One region of the Paenibacillus sp. PK3_47 genome, then DNA from elsewhere that is predicted to be linked to it. Evidence: predicted binding sites of a transcription regulator. Region 1 holds the regulator's gene; the other holds the start of a gene.
The links. The regulator LexA, encoded in region 1, represses DNA repair genes until DNA is damaged. The targets are predictions, from matches to a motif close to CGAACATATGTTCG.
Positions count from the first base shown of each region.

Region 2: a site for LexA is predicted at 1,593-1,606, ahead of C2I18_RS13070 (putative DNA modification/repair radical SAM protein). Genes of this name have one in related genera too.

Region 1 covers NZ_CP026029.1:6,629,305-6,632,531, reverse strand. The annotation lists gene C2I18_RS28810 (hypothetical protein) at 37-249, shown strand; gene C2I18_RS28805 (hypothetical protein) at 246-470, shown strand; gene C2I18_RS28800 (hypothetical protein) at 591-812, shown strand; gene C2I18_RS28795 (L,D-transpeptidase) at 910-1,248, opposite strand; gene lexA (transcriptional repressor LexA) at 1,378-2,004, opposite strand; gene C2I18_RS28785 (LysM peptidoglycan-binding domain-containing protein) at 2,201-2,614, shown strand; gene C2I18_RS28780 (DUF896 domain-containing protein) at 2,724-2,933, shown strand; gene C2I18_RS28775 (hypothetical protein) at 2,982-3,227, shown strand, end outside.
Region 2 covers NZ_CP026029.1:2,918,443-2,921,669, reverse strand. The annotation lists gene C2I18_RS13080 (FAD-dependent oxidoreductase) at 1-974, shown strand, start outside; gene C2I18_RS13075 (hypothetical protein) at 1,161-1,352, shown strand; gene C2I18_RS13070 (putative DNA modification/repair radical SAM protein) at 1,652-2,956, shown strand; gene C2I18_RS13065 (TIGR03915 family putative DNA repair protein) at 2,963-3,227, shown strand, end outside.

The DNA of each region.
Region 1 (3,227 bases):
TATTGGGAGTACTGATGACAAAGGAGTGTATGTGAAATGTCGGTGTATCCCGGTGCTTTTTTTCTGAGTGGATTAGGTCTATTCTCTATACTGATATGGCTGGTTACGGCGGCGGCATGTGTATACGCTTTTATTCTGTTTGTGAAGCTGGCCCGCAGAGGAATTGTTGCTCTGGATTTGTACATACACGCCAAAAACCTTGAAATACGCAGTACCTACGAATCCGCAGGCAAGGGGGAGTTCCGGTGAAAGCTCCATACAAAGTGCTGGAAAGCGATGCAGATCTGTTCACTGCGGCCTTGGCCCAGGTAAAAGTTTATGTCGTGCAACTGGTCAACGGACGCCCGCATGTCATTGCTGACTATGCCGGGCCTGTGCAGAGATGGACGCCGGATGATGTGATGATTGCGGGGATGCTGTATCAGCGGGATGAATTTGAGTTTCGCGTGCGTCTGTCTATTACGAAGTAACAGTTCCTGTACATGTCTGTTCATAGTTAACTGTCACTATTAAATAGAAAACTGCCGGATCACACAGGCACAGAAGGTTGGCATTGCATCTCTTATACTATCAAAAGTAAAAGAGGTGTAATGATGACACAGACTGAACGTGCAAGAATACGCAGGGCGCTTAGAGCGCTGCAGGCACAGCGTGCGGTTTTGCTGGAAAGACTTGAGGAAATCAATGAGAACCTGCGCCGGATCCCGAATCCCAGCCGGGCCAGACGTGAACTGCTGGCAGCCAGAGCATCGATCAGAGAAGCATTGCGCTTAAACCGTGTCGCGAGCAGACTCTTGCGCAGTATCCTGTAACTGTAAAATGATATTTAAGTATGATGAGGCATCCTGCGGGATGCCTTTTTGCTTATTCCGGAATAAACAGCCCCGCGTCGGTACAATGAGGTTGGATTTATTCCCGAATCGTTACCCGTGTTCCAATAGGAATGATCGCAGCGAGGGCCACTACATCTTCATTGTACATCCGGATACAGCCCAGTGACACCATGTGCCCGATAGAGGCAGGGTTATTCGTTCCGTGAATGCCGTAATGCGGCTTGGACAATCCCATCCAGAAGGCGCCAAAAGGCCCGCCGGGGTTAGGCTGCTTATTGATAATGGTGTATTCGCCGACAGGGGAGGCAGTGAGGACCTTACCGATCCCGACCGGGAACCCCCGGGTAACCTTATCGTTATCCAGCAGATACAGCATTCGTTGGGACAGGTCGACAATAATCCGGTAATTAGGCATGGGGCAGCACTCCTTTGTTAACAGGATATGTGCCGGGAGTCTTTACGGTTCAGGAACTTTCAGGATATTGGCAAAATAAAAAGACCGCTTCGCCAGGGAGGCGGTGCAGTCTTCAGGGAGAGTTAATTTTTAGTGGATGTCACGGAAAAGTCCGATGACTCTGCCTAATATCGTTACGCGGTTAAGGCGGAGAGGTTCGTAGGCCGGATTCTCCGGCTGCAGCCGGATATGGTCACGTTCCTTGTAGAAGGTCTTGACAGTTGCTTCATCTTCTTCTGTCATGGCAACAACAATATCACCATTGTCAGCAGTCTGCTGCTGGCGGACGATGACATAATCGCCGTTCATGATGCCAGCTTCAACCATACTGTCTCCGAGGACAGAAAGCATAAATACCTTGTTATCCCCTACATAATGAGTAGGGAGCGGAAAATAGTCTTCAATATTCTCAGTTGCGGTAATCGGTAAACCGGCGGTGACTTTACCGACGACAGGGATCCGGGTAACTGTCTGAACGAACTGATGCACATTCTCGGAATCTTCCTGGCCTAGCAGCTCAATGGCACGCGGTTTGGTCGGGTCGCGGCGGATCAGGCCTTTCTTCTCCAGACGGTCCAGATGACCATGCACAGTGGAACTGGAGGCCAGGCCTACAGCTTCGCCGATTTCCCGGACGGAAGGAGGATATCCCTTGCTGCGGACTTCGTTACGTATAAATTCCAGGATCGCCAGCTGGCGACTCGAGATCTTTGACATCGGAATCAACCCCATATGATATGTTTGGGAAAATTATAACATAGAACTGCCGTTCGTACAAACATAAGTTCTAACTATCTGCATTTTTGGCAAAAACAAAACTGCGAACAGCTGTTCGAAAAAACTGTTGATCAAAACACATGTTCGTGTTATATTATTTTCGAAAGTAAGAACAAGTGTTTGGAGGCCGATAATTATGTTAAAATACAGTACATACCGCAGCATTTACGATGAACCCCGTCAGGTGCAGGCTGCCAGTAATCATTCCGCTTCAGCTTATATGAACGAAACTAAAGGTTCCGCTGTTGATAAGTTAACATCAATTATGAGAGTGCTTCGCCAGGTTAGCCTTGTTAAGCTTGTGCTGGTGCTCATGTTAGTAATTTCCGGCTTTACTGTTGTAGGCAATGTGTTCGCAGGTTCAACATCTTTGATTACCGAGAGCAAGCGGGTTGTAGTCGAGCGAGGAGATACACTGTGGAGTATTGCACTGGAGAACAAACCCTCCAATATGAAGACCGCAGTTTATATAGAAGGAATTAAACAAACCAGCGGTTTGAAAGATACCAGGATCAAGGCCGGGGATGTTCTGACTTTGCCTGTGTATTAATGCTTAGTGTCTGTTATACTTAATCTCTAAGAGCTTTCAGGGAGCAAACCTTGACAAGCTCTTTTTCTCATGGCAAAGTTAAAATGATATTTATAGGGAGGGAAAAGAATTGAATATTGATGAATTGGTCGCACGCATCAACGAATTGGCCCGTAAGCAGAAAAGTGACGGCCTGACTGAAGAGGAACTGGCAGAACGCGCCAAGCTCCGCGAAATCTATCTGGGCAACATCCGCCGCAACTTCCGCGCCCAGCTGGATACCATTGAGATTGTGGATGAAGACGGGAATGGACAAGGCAGCAAGGGACCGTTACAGTAACCTTTTGTCTTTTTCATAGATATTTCAGAATGACTAGGGGGAACTTAGATGGCCCGTTCTTGGGAAAGAATGGTTCAACGCAACACACAGCAGGTCAACAAGCAAAGAAAGAAGCAGGGGAAGGACTCCATTTATGCTGCTTCGTCTAAATCAGCTGCCAAGAGCACTGAGGTTTTTAAGGGCCGCAACATTGTATTTCCGGTAGTGCTAATGCTGCTTGGAATCATGTTCTGGGTGGTCGGTTCCATTGATGAGGTGCAGGGACAGGGCGTTCTGGCGAATTGGCTGGGGGTA
Region 2 (3,227 bases), 3.1 Mb from region 1:
CTGTCTTGGGTCTGGCCAATGAGGATACTGGCGATTTGGCCCGGCAGGCACGGGTCAGCGCTTCTTCTTTCCTGTCCCGGATCGCCATTGAATCCGCCGACGGGGAATATCCGCTGGAGCATGACATTGCCGTCCTGCTTCCGGCTGATCCGGAAATCTGCGGTACGCTGGAATGGCTGGTGAGTGCAGCGGAAAATACGGAAATGACGGTGGAAGTCTGGAGTACCGGCAGACCGGAAAATTATGTACCTGCCGCTTTGGAAGCCCGGGTTACCGTTCCTGTCAGCAGAGGTAACAAGATGTGGGTGCCGGCGGCACTGGAATGGACACCGGAGATGCCTCAGAATGCTTTTGTTATTGTGCGCAGCAACCCGTCCCTCCGGCTGCATCTCTCCAGTACCCCGCTGACCGGGCTGCTGGCCTTTGAACGCGGTGCGGCACCAAGCGTCTCCAAGGATCTGGAGGATCACGACAGCACCCAGCCCGTGGTGGAATGGAGCATGAAACGGCTGAACCGTAAAGCCTTCTGTATGCGGACAACATTCCCTACAGACGCCTACCGGCCGGAGCAGGTTACAGACGGGTACACAAGACCTTATGGAGGACCGCATATCTGGCTGTCCGGGAGGCTTGAACAGGATGCCGAGCCATGGCTGGCACTGGAGTGGAAGGAGGAGCAGAGCATCCGGGAAATCAGACTTATTTTTAATGATGATGTCAATGAAGACCTTATTAATCTGCACCATCATATGACACCTTTTGAGGTCATTCCCGAGCTGGTGCGAAGCTACCGGATTGAAATGCTGGATGAGAAAGGCGGCTGGATCCCTGTCGCTGCAGAAAGAGACAACCGGAAGAGAAAGCGGGTCCATCTCCTGGAGAAGGCTGTAAAGACAAGTGCCATCAGACTGGTTGTACAGGAAACGAACGGTTCTGCCCATGCTGAAGTGATTGAGATGCGGGTGTATGCTTAAAATAAAGCATTTCGTGCGCAATCCCGGCAAGCTGCGGCATGCGATTAACTGAAGCAGCCGGAAGTTCCTGTTTGCCTGGACCTGCTGTATGGGAAACTTTACATGGGAACACTATTCGCTCCCTTCCCAGCGAATTTAATGACACCGGCAGCTGAAATTTAAGACACCCATGCGGATGTCTTCAGAGTGTTGAGAAACCCGGATCTTTTAATGGTCTTGGGTTTCTTTGCCGTGTTTCTATGTCTGCGGACGAGGCATCCGTTATATGCCTCATCCTCTTTCGCAGCTAACGGACGCAGCGTCCGTTATTTGCCTAATATCGCTCCGTTTCCATCGCTAACGGACCGCCGTTCCTTTATGCTGCAAAATGATGAGTAAATTGAGCCCTTTCGGATGAAATAACGGATCTGGGGTCCGTTAATATTTCAAAACATACCTTTAGCGCAAAATAACGGATCTGGGGTCCGTTAGCCTTAGCCTTTCCAAGTCATTAATAGGTTCTGGTGCGCGTGATTTGATGGATGGGAGCCGGCAATCGTTAACGCAGTGTCGTGTGAAATCAAAGCCACATAAAGAAGGCTGTCGTGACTCTCTCGACAGCCTGTCTGGCTTTTGACAGGAACATGTGTTCGGTATATAATTTAAATATAGGAGGAGGGTATTATACTGTGGATGTAATGGAGAAACTTGAGATTTTAACTGCTTCGGCCAAATATGACGTAGCCTGCACCTCCAGCGGTTCCAGCCGCAAGAGCCAGCCCGGAGGGCTGGGCAATGCCGCCAGCATGGGGATCTGCCACAGCTTTGCGGCAGACGGACGCTGTATTTCACTGCTCAAGGTGCTTATGACCAACGGCTGCGTATATGACTGTGCCTACTGCATCAACCGTAAATCCAATCCTGTACGGCGGGCTGCCTTCACACCGCAGGAGATTGCTGATGTAACCATGCAATTCTACCGCCGCAATTATATAGAAGGTTTATTCCTCAGCTCAGGCATTATGCGTAATCCCGATTATACAACCGAGCAGCTGATTGCCGCGCTTGAGCTGCTTCGTAACGAATATAAATTCAACGGCTATATCCATGTCAAAGCCATCCCAGGCGCAGACGATGCACTCTTATCCAGACTGGGCCTGCTTGCCGACCGCATGAGCGTCAACATTGAGCTGCCTTCCCAGGAGAGCCTGGACCGGCTGGCTCCGGATAAGAGCAAGCAGTCCATCCTGAAGCCGATGGGGCTGATCAAGAACAAGATTACCGAGAACCGTTCGGATCTCGTGAAATATAACCATGCTCCCCGCTTCGCGCCGGCAGGGCAGAGCACCCAGATGATTGTCGGCGCAACACCTGATACCGATTACCAGATTCTGAATCTTACCGAGGGGCTGTACCGGAAATACGGGCTGAAACGTATTTTCTTCTCCGCCTACACCCCTGTGGTGGAGGATTCACTGCTGCCTTCCCTCGATACTAAGCCTCCGCTGCTGCGGGAGCACAGGCTGTATCAGGCCGACTGGCTGCTGCGCTTCTACGGCTTTGAAGCCAAGGAGCTGCTGGATGAAGCAGCACCCAATTTCAATCCGCTGCTGGATCCGAAATGCAGCTGGGCCATTAACCACCCGGAGCATTTCCCGGTGGAAGTTAACCGCGCACCCTATGAGATGCTGCTGCGCGTGCCCGGCATCGGGGTAAGAAGCGCACAGCGGATTCTTAAGGCCCGCCGGGCAGGGACACTGGATTATCCTGCGCTGAAGAAGCTCGGCGTTGTCCTCAAGCGCGCCCAGTTCTTCATTACCTGCAAGGGCAGGCCGCTTGAAGGGCTTAAGGTCGGCGAGCATACCCTGCTCCGTTCACTTATGTCCGGTCACGAGCTTGCCCAGTTCCGCCAGCCGGAGGTGGAGCAGCTCTCCTTTTTCAGCGACACCGATCTGGAATCATTACCGGTAGCCGCAGCGTCAGCGTTCAGGATAGGAGTGTAGCCTGTCATGTTTGCAACCACTCCGCTGGCCTATACTTATGACGGAAGCTTCGAGGGCTTCCTGTGCTGTGTATTTGAGAGCTACCAATGGAAGCAGACCCCGCTCGCCATCCATTCGGATGCTGACGGTCAGGCTCTGCTGCTGGAGTCCAAATGGATTGATACCGACAGCGTCAAGGCGAACCGGGTGCTGCGCTCCATTCCCCTGAAGATCTCTCCCAAGGCTGAGGAGCTGGTCCGCAAGGGATTCTGGTCCAGTGTGCCGGACAAAG